One region of the Paenibacillus sp. 481 genome, then DNA from elsewhere that is predicted to be linked to it. Evidence: riboswitches for the same ligand, from Rfam matches in the RefSeq annotation. Region 1 holds a riboswitch; each other region holds the start of a gene.
What was found. Region 1 has a riboswitch for thiamine pyrophosphate ahead of KIK04_RS21260 (thiamine phosphate synthase). Riboswitches for the same ligand answer to the same signal wherever they lie in the genome.
Positions count from the first base shown of each region.

Region 2: another riboswitch for thiamine pyrophosphate. It lies ahead of thiC (phosphomethylpyrimidine synthase ThiC); the one in region 1 lies ahead of KIK04_RS21260 (thiamine phosphate synthase).
Region 3: another riboswitch for thiamine pyrophosphate. It lies ahead of KIK04_RS08005 (ECF transporter S component); the one in region 1 lies ahead of KIK04_RS21260 (thiamine phosphate synthase).

Region 1 covers NZ_CP075175.1:4,824,867-4,829,675, reverse strand. The annotation lists gene KIK04_RS21275 (thiazole synthase) at 82-855, opposite strand; gene thiS (sulfur carrier protein ThiS) at 914-1,120, opposite strand; gene thiO (glycine oxidase ThiO) at 1,231-2,451, opposite strand; gene KIK04_RS21260 (thiamine phosphate synthase) at 2,477-3,133, opposite strand; TPP riboswitch at 3,413-3,520, opposite strand; gene KIK04_RS21255 (hypothetical protein) at 3,613-4,581, opposite strand; gene KIK04_RS21250 (hypothetical protein) at 4,568-4,809, opposite strand, start outside.
Region 2 covers NZ_CP075175.1:1,726,353-1,731,161, reverse strand. The annotation lists gene KIK04_RS07425 (IclR family transcriptional regulator) at 1-151, shown strand, start outside; gene KIK04_RS07420 (PTS sugar transporter subunit IIC) at 495-1,547, shown strand; gene KIK04_RS07415 (hypothetical protein) at 1,727-2,260, opposite strand; TPP riboswitch at 2,367-2,480, shown strand; gene thiC (phosphomethylpyrimidine synthase ThiC) at 2,794-4,809, shown strand, end outside.
Region 3 covers NZ_CP075175.1:1,867,612-1,872,420, reverse strand. The annotation lists gene KIK04_RS08010 (ABC transporter ATP-binding protein) at 1-1,420, opposite strand, end outside; gene KIK04_RS08005 (ECF transporter S component) at 1,483-2,079, opposite strand; TPP riboswitch at 2,190-2,304, opposite strand; gene KIK04_RS08000 (RNA polymerase sigma factor) at 2,514-3,083, shown strand; gene KIK04_RS07995 (DUF4179 domain-containing protein) at 3,058-4,809, shown strand, end outside.

The sequences.
Region 1 (4,809 bases):
AGGTATGGACTTGGATATGATTAGGGTTACCATTACTGTTGTCCATTGTTGCTACGGTTACGGTTATTGTTACGCTTACTGTTATTTAACTAAACCTTCCATTGGACTGCTGGCCGATGCATAGCGCTTCATTGGAACACGACCTGCTTCATAACCGAGTCTGCCCGCATGTACAGCCCATTTCATTGCTTCAGCCATGCGAACGGGATCTTGGGCACCAGCCACGGCAGTATTTAGTAGAACTCCGTCTGCGCCTAATTCCATCGCCTTCGCAGCATCACCAGGTGACCCGATTCCTGCGTCTATGATAACAGGAACATTAGCCTGTTCAATAATAAAAGATAAGTGCAATGGGTTGAGCAATCCTAGTCCAGTACCAATTGGAGATGCTCCAGGCATAACTGCGTGAACCCCTAGCTGCTCTAAACGCTTTGCCAGTATGACATCATCTGAGATGTATGGTAACACGATAAAGTCTTCATCTAGCAGCATTTCACAGGCGCGATACGTTTCAATCGGATCTGGCAGCAGTGTTTTCATATCGCCGATCACTTCTACTTTAATCATGTCACAAAGTCCAGAGGCTTTAGCAAGGCGAGCGATGCGAACCGCCTCTTCAGCTGTCGATGCTCCTGCTGTGTTGGGCAGTAAGGTATACTTATTTAAATCGAGCTGTTCCAAAAAGTTCGGCTGCTGCGGATCGTAAATGTTCATACGTCTTACAGCGAACGTCAAAATTTCTGATGCAGAAGCGTCTATGGCTTGCTGTTGCATAGTAAAGTCGGGAAACTTTCCGGTTCCGAGAAGCAACCTCGACTTAAAAGAGTACGGCCCTATTTGCAACTGTTCTTTCATTTGCTCTTTCAACTGCTCTGCCAACTGCCCATTCAACTCCAATTGGTCCATATTCAAATTAACCCCCTCCGACAAAATGTACGATTTCGATTTTGTCACCATGTTGAATTCGTTTATCGACATGCTCGGTTTTCATCACGATCTGTTCGTTATGTTCGACAATAACGATACGATTGCTCATCTGCAGCCACTCCAACAAGTGCTGCACGGTATGAACTTCTTCTGGTATGTCCATGAATTTTCCATTAATAGTTAGTTGCTGCATACGAATCCTCCTGTTCTTTGAGATGAAGCGGCATAAATGAAGGCACCCTTAAAGGCATTAGTAACGGCATTAGCGACATAATTTGTGAGTGACTTCATCCAATGGTCAATTTAAGTCATACGAATCTCGGCATTCATTTGTGCAGCAGGATGTATTGACTTGGAATGTTGTCTATCCGGACTGAATGCCGCCAACATCTCCCACGGCATATGTTCCTTCGCCGCTCCCGCTAATAACCATTGCGCAACCCCTTGTGCCGTTGCGGCACTGAGCAAAATCCCATTGCGGTAATGCCCGGACGCCATCCACAACCCTTCAATGTCCTCCACCGGCCCTATGTATGGCAATTCATCTGGCGTGCACGGGCGTAAACCTGCCCAAGCTTCCACGAAACGGGCATCTGCAATAGACGGCACATATGCAGTTGCCTGCTCGATCAATCGCTGCACAGCTAGCGCACGAACATGGTGGTCATAACAATGCGCGTTAGACGTGGCACCGATATAAAAATACCCGTTTCCTTTCGGAACGATATACGTTCCCGCTCCATAAACAACTTGCTCCAAATGAATGTTATGGGATTGAACAACGACGAGTTCGCCTTGCACAGCATGTAATGGAAGGTCTAGTCCGAACGATTGGGTAAACATAGCGCTTTCCAATCCAGAACAGATAACAACGTGGTCAGCATGCCACACCCCGTCCATCGTCTCCACACCAACAACGCGGCCTTGCTCGTGCAACAGTCTCACTACGGCACGATGCTCTAGCAATTGCGCACCATGAAGACGTGCGCTTGTTGCTAATGCTTGCATCAGCAGCGTCGGCATAACGTGGCCTTCCTCCACATAGAAGGCTCCAGCAAGCGAATCATGAAGCGCCGGATACAGCCGTGCTAGTAGATCGCTTGCAAGCCAATGGCTGCTAGCAGCAGCTGTATTATCAGCAAATGCTGCGGCAGCATGCAGTTGCGCTTCGATTTGCTGCACATTTTCATTCGTCGCTACAGGTATTAACAAGCCACGCAGTCGTAGCTCTACATCCACATGGGCACACTCCCATAGCTCTTCTGTCCAGCTAGGAAACAGCGATTTGCTCAAGCATGCAAACTGAGCAAGCTCCGGCTGAGCAATACGCTCCGCAACAGGTGCCAACATTCCAGCGGCCGCGCAACTCGATCCAGAACCGATCGTTCCTTTTTCCAGCAGCGTTACACGCACGCCACGCTTACTTAATTCATAAGCAACACTACAACCAATTACTCCACCCCCAACAACGACCACATCCGAACTGTTAACCTTTTTCCCGTTGTAAGTTAACCCGCTCCCCATACAACCCCTCCTCGTTTCCGTTGGCTCAGTCGGACAATTTACCTCTAGCGCATACCGCAGCATGCAGCGCATCACGAAACCGTTGCACGGAGCTGGCAGGATTGTCTGCCCCCCAGATGGCCGACATAACAGCTACTCCTGAAGCGCCAGCTGCAATTACTTCTATTACGAGCTCTTCTTTAATGCCGCCTATTGCAATAGTAGGAATATATGGCACAGCATCACGACATGCACGCAGAGCTGTGATCCCGCGCGGTGCTAAGCCTTCTTTGGATGCAGTCGGATAAATGTGACCAAACAACATATAATCTGCTCCCGCAGCAGCGGCGCTTCGAGCTTCTTCAGGATTATGCACCGATACACCTATAGCTAACTGTGGAAATGAAGTTCGTATGACATGAGCAGGCAAGCTATGATAAGCAAGCTGTACGCCTCGTACATGCAATGCGGCTGCAACGTCTACGCGATCATTAACGATAATTTTGTGCATCGACACGCCCGCATGCCTACAACGTTCAACAACGTCCCAAATTTGCCGAGCCGACCACTGCTTTTGCCTAATGTGCAATACATCGACCTTGTCATGAATTTCACATGCAATATGTACGATCTCATCTGGGAGAACGGCATCAGGTGTAACAACATGCAGCCACGGCTCGATCAATCCGTTCACTTCCTTCATTATTTAAGCTCGCTAATTCTCGATATTTCTCAATATTTCCACACAAAAAAACCACTCTCACGTAGAGAGTGGTTATGATCGTTGGTTGACCATAACGAGTGTCAAAAACTTGGAAGCAGCTCAGCTAGTCAACTTGTCGTGGCACAATGATACGTCCCTAGCGGACGGAACCACGTGCACAGTTGATATTCGCAGTATCATACAGACAATGTATTCGTCTGCCCAGCATGATTGAGCTTGCCAATTCGTTAGACACATCATTTAATGGTTGTCGTTCTCACCAATCAATCCACACTTCCCTACGCTGGCATAATCCAGATCAGGTGCTAAGGGTCCGAAGCATTTGCTTCATCTCAGCCATCCAAGATGGCACCCCTAGTGATAGATATGTATTCTTATTGTGCAATGCTCCGTAAGTGTATCACGATTTTTTTCGTTTGGAAAGAACTTGTTACCAAATTACCCCTGCATATTTTCCACTATTTACACCGCTTCGGATAATACCCTTGTTTTGCTGCTTCACGCGCACCTGTGAACGTTTCCTCGATCACTATCGGCTTACAAGCTTGAGGATAAGCAACCTTTATCCCCTGAATAGTCGTACCATAGACATACTCATTCCTTATTAATCTTGCTCCACCTAACGCATAATTGTTGTAACGAGCCGTACCCATCGGCAATCCCTGAACGAAAGCGATAATACCTACATCGTCTATTGAATTATGCCACTCCTCTGTTGAAATGGTCGGCAGTGTAAATGTGTATGCAACACCGTTTCGTTTTGACCACTCATTGTGCAAATTAATACGATAAGCTACATCTTCTTGTACCCGATTAACAATCATCGTACGGCGCACAGCATCAAACGATTTTTCATCTTGCAAAAGCGGAATATGAGTCGACAATTGCAATTCACGTTGGTATCCTCTAATCCATTGTCCAGTGGTGGTGTACACCGTAACAAAATCATCTAGTGTAAATGAGAACACGTTTCCATGTGGATCAACATAACTGTATGGCCGTTTAGGCATCCAAACATGTGTGAACTGTACTTGTTGTTTCGTATCGACAAATTGTTCCTCAGCATACAGCTCATACCCGTCGTAACCGAGCAAGAGCACGACTGGAATATAATTTTTCAGTTGTAATTGACTAATAGGATCAGTCACAATTTGCAAATTAAGGTGCAATGAACGAAAAAAAGTTTGCAGCGCCAGCTCTTTGTTTAATTGTAGCCGTTTATCCGATTCGTACCCCTCTTCTGCCTCTTTCCAAACTGCTGATTGCTGAAGAATCAAGGCTGCATCATCGACAGCCGTATTTAACATCTGATTGTATTTTTGCTCCGTATGTAAATTGAACATTTGTTCTTGCGAATAAAGACGGTTATGCCAAAAAAAAGGCGACAAAATAAGTACGAAAAAAATAGCTAATTTAATAGTCTTCATTACGCACCATTCCCCCTACAGGAATGACGATCTTTTCATTTGAGCTTAAAGATTGAGTTAAAAACTCGTGCAACACTGTCGCTTTAGTGCGGTTTGCATTGTTTACGATAACATTAAAATAATCGCCAGCTTTCATCTCATAACGACGACTAAGTGCATCCATAGGTTCTTTAGAATCGGGGAACATCACCAATAATATACCCTCCGTATTTACAAGCTCATGATGGA
Region 2 (4,809 bases), 2.6 Mb from region 1:
GCCTATTTTTGACCGTGCTCATAAACTTACGGTTGTACTTTCGATTTCTGGGCCAGTAAGTCGGCTTTCGTTAGATACGCTGCGTGACTACGCCCCGCGCCTGATGGATGCGGCACGCCGCATGGAGACGATGCTGCGCACCGTGAACTAGCACGGGTCTAGCGCGTCGAGGTTTGGTTTACCTTTTGATGAATAAAAGGCTGATTTTCTCAAAAAATAGTCTTGTAGCAAAGCTTACGTTGCAAGGTAGCTCATGAAAATGAAGCCGAGCGGCTTCCGTAAAAAATGGCGGTCTGGTATGTGATGTGCTCATACTGGACAGTCATTCTTTATTTTCGGGCACAGTTAGTTGGGTATTCATGTTAGAGGATTCCTAATTTTCGCTGATGAAAATGAAATGAAAATTTGATAGACTACCATATATATGTGTAAACGGTTGCAATTGGTTGGTGTGTTACCATACAATTCGTTGGAATGTGAAGGAGAAAGGTAATATGCAAATCATTCAAGGTACGGCCTTACTGCTGCTCGTATTATCGTTGTTCAGTTTGTTTAGCTACAAGGCTCCGAACGGTATGAAAGCGATGGGGGCGCTTGCGAGTGCTGCTGTGGCAAGTTTTCTTGTAGAAGCATTTCAAAGCTATGTGGGCGGAGATATGCTGCAAATTGCGTTCTTAAAAGATGTCGGATTAGCCGCAGGCGGTATGGGCGGCGTCGCAGCAGCAGCGCTTGTCGCATTGGCGATGGGCGTGTCACCCGTATATGCGCTTATGCTCGGGGTGGTCTGTTCAGGGCTTGGGCTGTTGCCAGGTTTTTTTGCGGGATATATCGTATCTTACCTCGTGAAATGGATTGAAAAAAAGGTGCCGGCTGGCCTCGATCTTATTGTCTGCATCATCGTAGCGGCACCGTTAGCTAGAGGTATTGCGGTTCTAGCAAGTCCTGTAGTTGATATGACTTTGCTGAATATCGGAAATATTATTTTAGCAACGGCCAATGAAAGTCCGATTATAATGGGTATTATCTTGGGTGGCGTTATTACGGTGGTAGCTACAGCACCACTAAGCTCAATGGCGCTTACAGCGATGCTTGGACTGACAGGCTTGCCAATGGCGATCGGGGCGCTTGCTGTTATGGGCTCGTCCTTTATGAACTTTGTCTTTTTCCATCGGATGAAATTTGGTGATCGTCGTACGACGATTGCGGTCTCGATTGAGCCGCTCACGCAGGCCGATCTGATTTCGGCCAACCCGATACCGATATACGTGACTAACTTTGTCGGTGGTGCGGCAGCTGGTGTTGTCGTGTCGATGTTTGGCCTTATTAACAATGCAACAGGCACAGCGACGCCGATCGCGGGGCTTATGGTCATGTATGGCTATAATGACGCGCTCACGGTTACGATTTGCGCACTTATTTGCGCCGTAGTTGGGGCTATTATTGGTTGGTTGGGATCCATTGTTTTCCGCAATTATCCGATTCGTACTGTAGCTGATATTCGTGGAACGAGTGGAGCAAAGCCAGCTTCCGGTGAGTCGGCAGCTTAATGAGTTGCAAGCTTATATAAAAATAGCCTTGTCGACCGTACTTTGGACGTACGGTTGCGACAAGGCTATTTTTTATGAATAAATGGGAACAGCACAACATGGGACACTATGAGGCGTAATGGGACATAAGGGGGCATAACGGTACTTAACGGGACATCAGAGAACATAACGTCCAGATGTTACGGCTCGACACAGCCGATCATTTTAATCTGGTGTAAATCGAGCGTCGTTGAATGCCAATTTTTACGAAACCAAATATATCCCTTAAATTTGTGCCTGCTCACCTCGGTTGGATAGAACCAAAATCTTAAATTATTCGTCGTTACGATATACGTAAATTTATTACGGCACAAGGAAGCCATACTTGAACTAATTCCACTATGATATGAATTTCCGGCGTATTGCCAATCGTACCCACTGCCAAATCCGCCCCCGTATGCACCACCAATTCCGCTGCCATATCCACTCCCATAACCTCCTGTGTTGCCATAGTCTAGCCCATAGTCGGAAGTTATCTGAACAGCTGTCAGGTCTGGAATATAGGAAGGTGGTGGAGGGACGGTAGAAGTTTCATAAGACGCGGGAGCAGAAGGAGTCCACGATCTGTCCTGTGGCAAATCATACACACCCTTTACGCTAAAGTTGCTGTATGCTATGACTTGTAGGGCATTTATGGATGGGCGAGGGTTAAAAATAGGTCGTTGCCTAGACAACGCAAGGTGTTGAAATGTCTGTACATTTTTCGTTGCCAAATGAAATGTTTTCGTGTATTGTAGTGGTGACTTAATAAGTTAATCATTTCCATAACAATTGTTATTAATGCGTTACTAGGGGAGCCCCCAGCGTGGGCTGAGACAAGATCGCGATGAAGATCTTAAACCCTTTGCACCTGATCTGGATTATACCAGCGTAGGGAAGTAATCGGCACATTAGGAGCGTCTTAGCACTAAGACGACGTCTGTATGCGTATGAAGCCGGTTCTTTTCAGGAACCGGCTTTTTTGTATGTCATAGCAGCAGAGCGACGTTAACGTGTAAGTAAGCTAAGATTTGATCCTTCCATGCTCATGTTGGTGATAGGCGTGCAGTCTCTTCACGGTAATGCGGTTACGGTGAATAAGAGGCGTGCCATGTTGCGGAACCATGAGCGGGGTGAACGGTTATGTTCTCTGCCTTCCAGCGGATTCGTCAGGTAACGCTGTTAAGCTGCTCAAGGCAAGCATATGTTCAATGAGGAGGAATCAATCATGTCGCAACAAAAAGAGTCTGCCAACAATCCAACTATTCTATCGGGTGCATCACAGGCGTCTGAGCCACTTCAGCATTTTATCCAGCAGGGTCAAGCTGACCAAACTGACCTGTCAAACCTAACTAACCAAACTGACCTGTCAAACCTAACTGACCAAACTGACCTGTCAAACCTAACTAACCAAGCTGAGCAAGCTAACCAAGCTGATCAAACTGACGAAGATGACCAAGCTAACCAAGCTAACCAAGCTAACCAAGCTGATCAATCAAACCAATCAAACCAATCCCTTCAGCCGAATCAAGAGGAGTCCCAAGCTGTTCCTGCCAATGAAGAGCAGCGAGTGTTATGTGCCCCATTTCCTAATAGTCGTAAAGTATATAAGGTTGGATCACGTCCAGATATTCGTGTGCCCGAACGTGAAATATCGTTGGCCATTACGGAGACGCAGGCCGGAGTCCAAATCAATGAGCCCTTGTGCGTCTACGACACAAGCGGGCCTTACACAGACCTCGAATATGAGGTCGACATTCGTCGTGGCTTACCGGAGCTACGCCACAATTGGATATTAGAGCGCGGCGACGTTGAAGCCTATGACGGCCGCACGATGAAGCCAGAAGACAACGGCTTCCGCACATTGAATGCCGTGCGTGTTGCGGGCGCAGAACTGTTCCCCCGCGATGGGCACCGCCCTTTGCGGGCACAGAGCGGTAGCAACGTCACGCAGATGCATTATGCCCGCCGTGGCATCATTACCCCGGAAATGGAGTTCGCGGCGATTCGGGAAGGGGTGTCGCCTGAATTCGTGCGTGACGAGATCGCACGGGGGCGAGCGATCTTGCCTGTGAACATTAACCACCCTGAATGTGAGCCGATGCTCATCGGGCAGAAGTTCCACGTCAAAATAAACGCGAACATCGGCAACTCGGCTGTTGCTTCTTCCATCGAAGAGGAAGTCGAGAAGATGACGTGGGCGATTCGCTGGGGCGGAGATACGATTATGGACTTGTCGACAGGCAAGAACATTCATACGACTCGCGAGTGGATTATTCGCAATAGTCCCGTTCCGGTCGGGACAGTGCCGCTCTATCAAGCGTTGGAAAAGGTGAATGGTAAAGCGGAAGATTTATCGTGGGAAATATACCGCGATACGCTGATCGAGCAGGCAGAGCAAGGCGTTGATTACTTCACGATTCACGCAGGCGTATTGCTGCGTTACATACCGATGACGGCCAAGCGTATGACGGGCATCGTGTCTCGTGGTGGCTCGATTATGGCGGCTTGGTGCTTGGCTCATCATAAAGAGAACTTTTTATATACGCATTTTGAAGAAATTTGCGAAATTATGAAAGCATACGACGTCGCTTTCTCGCTCGGAGACGGCTTACGTCCGGGCAGTATTTACGACGCTAACGACGAGGCGCAATTTGCCGAGTTAACGACACTTGGCGAGCTGACCGATATCGCGTGGAAACACGATGTACAGGTGATGATCGAAGGCCCGGGCCACGTGCCGATACACAAAATCAAAGAGAATGTCGATATCCAAATGGAAATTTGCAAAGAGGCTCCATTTTACACGCTCGGCCCGCTGACGACCGATATCGCACCTGGTTACGACCATATTACATCAGCTATTGGCGCAGCCATGATCGGCTGGTTCGGCACGTCGATGCTGTGCTATGTAACGCCGAAGGAGCACCTCGGCTTACCGAACAAGAATGACGTGCGCGAGGGTGTGATCGCCTATAAGATTGCGGCTCATGCCGCCGACTTGGCCAAAGGCCATCCGCGTGCACAGCGCCGCGATGACGCGCTCTCTAAAGCGCGCTTCGAATTCCGCTGGCGTGATCAGTTCAATTTGTCGCTCGATCCTGAGCGCGCGATGGAGTATCACGACGAGACGCTTCCGGCGGAGGGCGCGAAGAGCGCACATTTTTGCTCGATGTGCGGGCCGCAGTTCTGCAGCATGCGAATTTCACAAGATATTCGCGATTATGCCCGCGAGAACGGGCTT
Region 3 (4,809 bases), 2.7 Mb from region 1:
GCTCATCAAGCAGCAGTACCGGGCGTTCTCGCATCATAGCGGAGGCTACGCTTAGCCTGCGCTTCTGCCCAAGCGACAAGTGGTACGGATGCCGCTGCAATCCGACTGAATCAAGCTCGAACGCGTTAAGCATTCTCGTTACCTGCTGTTCGATCTCGGTGTCTGTCCTTTCCATTAGACGGAGTTCGTACGCTAACTCTTCGTAGACGGAGTTCGTCAGAAACTGCATCTCAGGATTTTGAAAGACGAAGGCTAGCTCCGCAGGGGGCTGCGGGTTACTTGTTCCGAACCAACGTTTCTTCGCTTTCGGCACCAGCCTGCCAGCGATAATATACTTACCAGTCGTGCTAAGCAACTGCATCAGGGATAGCAGCAGCGTGCTCTTACCAGCGCCATTTTCGCCTACTATCGCAATCCATTCTCCAGGATAGACTTCGGCCTTCGGTACACAGACTTTAATCTCTTGCTCGCGGTAGCCTGCGAAATCTTGCAAGGATAGGATGGGCTTTTTAGTGAAAAGTTCAGTAGCATCTTCAGTAATACTTGCAGTTGGCCTTGTCTCAAGCATCGCTGCCTCATGCGTTTGCTCTCGTTGCTCGCGCAGCTCCCGTTGCTCTCGCTGCTCCCGCAGCTCCGACTGCCTACTCCGCACAATCGTCTGGTAGGACTCCGAATCGGCATAATCTTGCCAGACACCGGGATACCAGATGCCGTAGTCGATCAGCTTATTTTTATGCGCTGTAAAAATCTCCTCAGGCCGACCATCGGCCATAATATGTCCCTCATTGTCGAACAGCAGCACCCGATCCACCACGTCGATGACGTGCTCTATTTTGTGCTCGACAATCAGAATCGTGCACGCACCCGCGATATCTTTGACCGTATCCCAAACTTGCTCGGTTCCTTCCGGATCGAGCAAAGCTGATGGCTCATCCAGAAACAACACCTCTGGCTCAAGCAGCAGCACGGAAGCAAGCGCCAATCGCTGTTTCATCCCTTGGGATAAGGACTGGATCGGCGTATGCAAGTCCGTAAAATGCAATCCGACCCGCTCCAAAATAGCCTGCATTCGTGCAGGCATTTGTTCGCGAGGAATGGATAGGTTCTCCAACACGAAGGCCAGCTCTTCGTCCACGTACGGCATGCAAAATTGGGTGTCAGGGTCTTGGAACACATAGCCCCAATGACGTGGTAGCTGCCGATCCTCATACTTGAGAGGAACTTCTAGCGATTGCGGAATAATGCCGCTTAGCACTTGCAGCAAGGTAGACTTGCCACAGCCACTTGGCCCAAGCAGCAGTACCTTCTGCCCGACGGAAACGTCAAGGGAGAGGTCCTTGAACAGCAAGGATTCCTCTCCCGGGAATTTCAGGCGCAAACGAGTAAGCGAAACAGATGTTGTGCCTTGTGTTTGTTGCATGGTTTACCACCTTATCGTAAATCAGTCGTTAGACATCTAGCTTTCTTATCATCAAGTCCGTTCTAGCGATCCAACGATGCATAATCTTCTCGCGAAGCGGGGCGAATCGATCTCGTAACACCAGTCGCTTCTAGCGCCTTCATCAACGCATAGGCGAACACACCTGCAAACAAGAACGCACTGACAACGCGCAGCCCGTATTTCAGTACGAGTACCCACGTCTCATAGTTGGCATAGCTGTATCCGAGATCGACGAGGAATGAGCCTGCCGCCGACATAATGCCCGCGATACCTGCAATCGCCAGCCCATATTTCCGATAGCGAACGGCTGCAAATACCAATTCAGCAGCCAAGCCTTGCACCAATCCGTACACAATCGTCTCCAAGCCCCATGCTGATCCGAGCAATGCGGATAAGTTAGCTGCCGCAAGGCTTGCGAGCAGTGCAACTCCCGGCTTACGAATAAGCAAGTAAGCAAACGGCCCTGCCATAAACCACATGCCATAAGTCAGTTGTCCTGCTTGTGGGAACAGTGGCTTCGCCATGCTGTACACACTATCCCATAACTTAAAGATGACGCCAAACACGATACCGATCATCACCGTAATCAAAATGTCAGTGAACTTTAATTTGTTGCTACCTGCTGTCTGATGTTGCAAAAAGACCCTCTCCCTTTGTGTGTCGCTTATCGGTGCATACAAAAAACCGTCTGGAAAATGCCAGACGGTAGAAAGAGTCCAAAGTCGTATACTGCGAAATCGCACGACGAAATATACGTTCTCATATGTTCTCTACGCTGGCATTACCCAGATCAGATTAACGGTCAGTAGCGGTGGATTAGCTACTATCTCAGCCTGATTCCTCAGGCCCCCGAAATTGTATGACTGCTTAATTGCTCATATCATACAATATTCATACTATGTTGGCAACGAGAAGTTCCAGTACGACTATATTGCTGTTTAAATGGAAGGGAGGAGAGCTTTAGCTTTCTTCTTTTTGAAAAAAGTGATGGGAAAGTGAGAAGTTACACCGATTTGGCTCGTCCATATGTATGAACAGAAAAGGGAACAGACAACGATGAAGGGGGATGGCCATGAGCAGCACGCAATCAGATAAAGACATCATTGAGCAAATATTAGATGGTAGACAGGAACTGTACGCCATCCTAGTCAACAAATATAAACGGCAAATGTACGGCTTGCTCATTGGCATGGGAGCCAGTCATGAAGACGCACAGGATACAGCGCAGGACGCCTTCATTAAGGCGTACCGCAAGCTAGCTGAACACGATCGAAATAGAAGCTTTGCCGCGTGGTTATATTCCATCGTCGTTAGAACGTATCAAGATCGATTTAAACGAAAGCAGCTTTCGTTCATGGAATTGGATCAAGAGCTCATGGCGGATGAGACAACGCCGGAAACGTTATTTCTTCGTGCAGAATCGAAGCAGCACGTGCAGCATTATATTCATCAGCTACCGCCAGTGCAGCGAATGGTCATTATGCTGCGTTATACGAATGAGCTTACCTATGAGGAAATATGCGAAGTAACGGATTTATCGATGCATCAGGTGAAAAATGCATTGCACCGCGCCAAGCACGCGTTAAGACAGGAAATCGTGCAAGAAGGAGGTCAGCATGTCTATGAAATGTCTTACCTATGAGCGAATGGATGAGCTGCTTGCAAATGGGCAGCTTGAGACTATGATGCCGCATATGGATGGCTGCTCGTCCTGCCGCAAGCTGCTGGATGCTTGCATGGAAGAGCAGAACATGATGCATCGCATGCTGTACGCTGACAAGCTCGATGATTCATTTACGGCGAATGTAATGGGGGTGATTGTTGCTGAAGGGCCGATCGTCAAAGCCGATTACGATTTATCCAAGCAAGTGGCTAGTCCACTATTTGACGAGGTGTTCGGCAGTGGGACAAGCCAAGCGTCGCACAATCAAGTAGGTCAGAATCAAGCGTTGCAAAATTCAGTGGATCAGAAGCAAGCAACAGAAGGTCTGCATAGTCTCTTGAAGGATAAGCAGGATAAGCGAGTTAAACGACAATGGATGAGGTTGAGCCGAAAGCGGCTGGCTGCCGCTATTCTCTTATTTATCATCGCATCCTTCATTTTCACACAACCGACCATAGCGAATTGGGTTCATTCCCTATTTGGCGCAGGTGAGACAAGCGATGTAGGGCTATTGCAGTCTGAGAATCGAGGCATTCATCATTTTACAAATATAAAAGTGGAAGACCAAGGCTACACGCTGGAAATTAAAGAAATTGTCGTCGATACGACGCGTCTTGTTATGGCCTACCGTGTGCGCAAACCGGATGGGGAGTTTAACAGTAATTTGCTGAGTACAGATTCAATCGACGTAGTGGATGCCAACGGGAAATCGATCCTTGCTCAAGGTGGGAGGACGCAGAACGCAGAGGATGGCTACTATATTACAGACCTCGCTTTGTACGGACCTTTGGAGACAGATCGTGTAACCATTAAGGGGAATGTCGACCATCTCGGTTACGAAAGATACCCGCAGAGTGATATTGAATCGACGATCGTTAAGGGAGACTGGCGGTTTAGTCTAGACGTAGATATGACGGCGGCGAGAAAGCAGATGAAGATTGTCCCATTGAATGGTGAGTATGTTGCTCCAGATGGTACGCGAATTAAGCCTACGCGCATGATTTATCATGCGAGTGCTTTTCAAATCGAGGTTCAGACCAAGCTGCCTGTCAATGTCGCACCACCTAATGAAGATCTGATTCTAGAGGTCTATCATCAAGTAGGATTTTATTTGAAGGATAACAAGGGTAGCTATATTGCTCGTAGTCCGAGAAACGATAAGAATTATATGTTCAATTTTGATAATAAAGTTGCCTTTCCGCTATATACAACCTGTACTCGTGAGGGGAAGGGCGACTCAGCGTGGGTGACATGTATGTATACTTTTAGTACGTATAAGACTCTTCCTACACCAGCTGTGCTAGGAATTGATAATTATAATTTGCCTATTACCACAAATGACTCCATTTCATTTAAAGTGAGCGAATTGCCGTCCCAACCTGCACTTTTCAAGGCTAGAGGGGATGAGATTCATATCTTGAAGTCGGATGGGTTTTATATCAGCGGGCTGGACGGGGAGAAGCCATCGTTACAGTTAAAAGTAAAAGGTATTCTTAATAATAATGAAGGTGGTGACAACTGGATTGCTCACGATGAGCACGGAAATGAGTATCGTGTATATCTGGAGGGGGGCTACACTAGTTATCCAGATAAAAACTATGTAGAACTTGTTGATGATGCTAACTTTTTAATTAAAGGTTTGGGTCATATTCCAGACAAGCTAACCTTGACGCGCACAGCAACGGACATCAATTTTAGAAATATA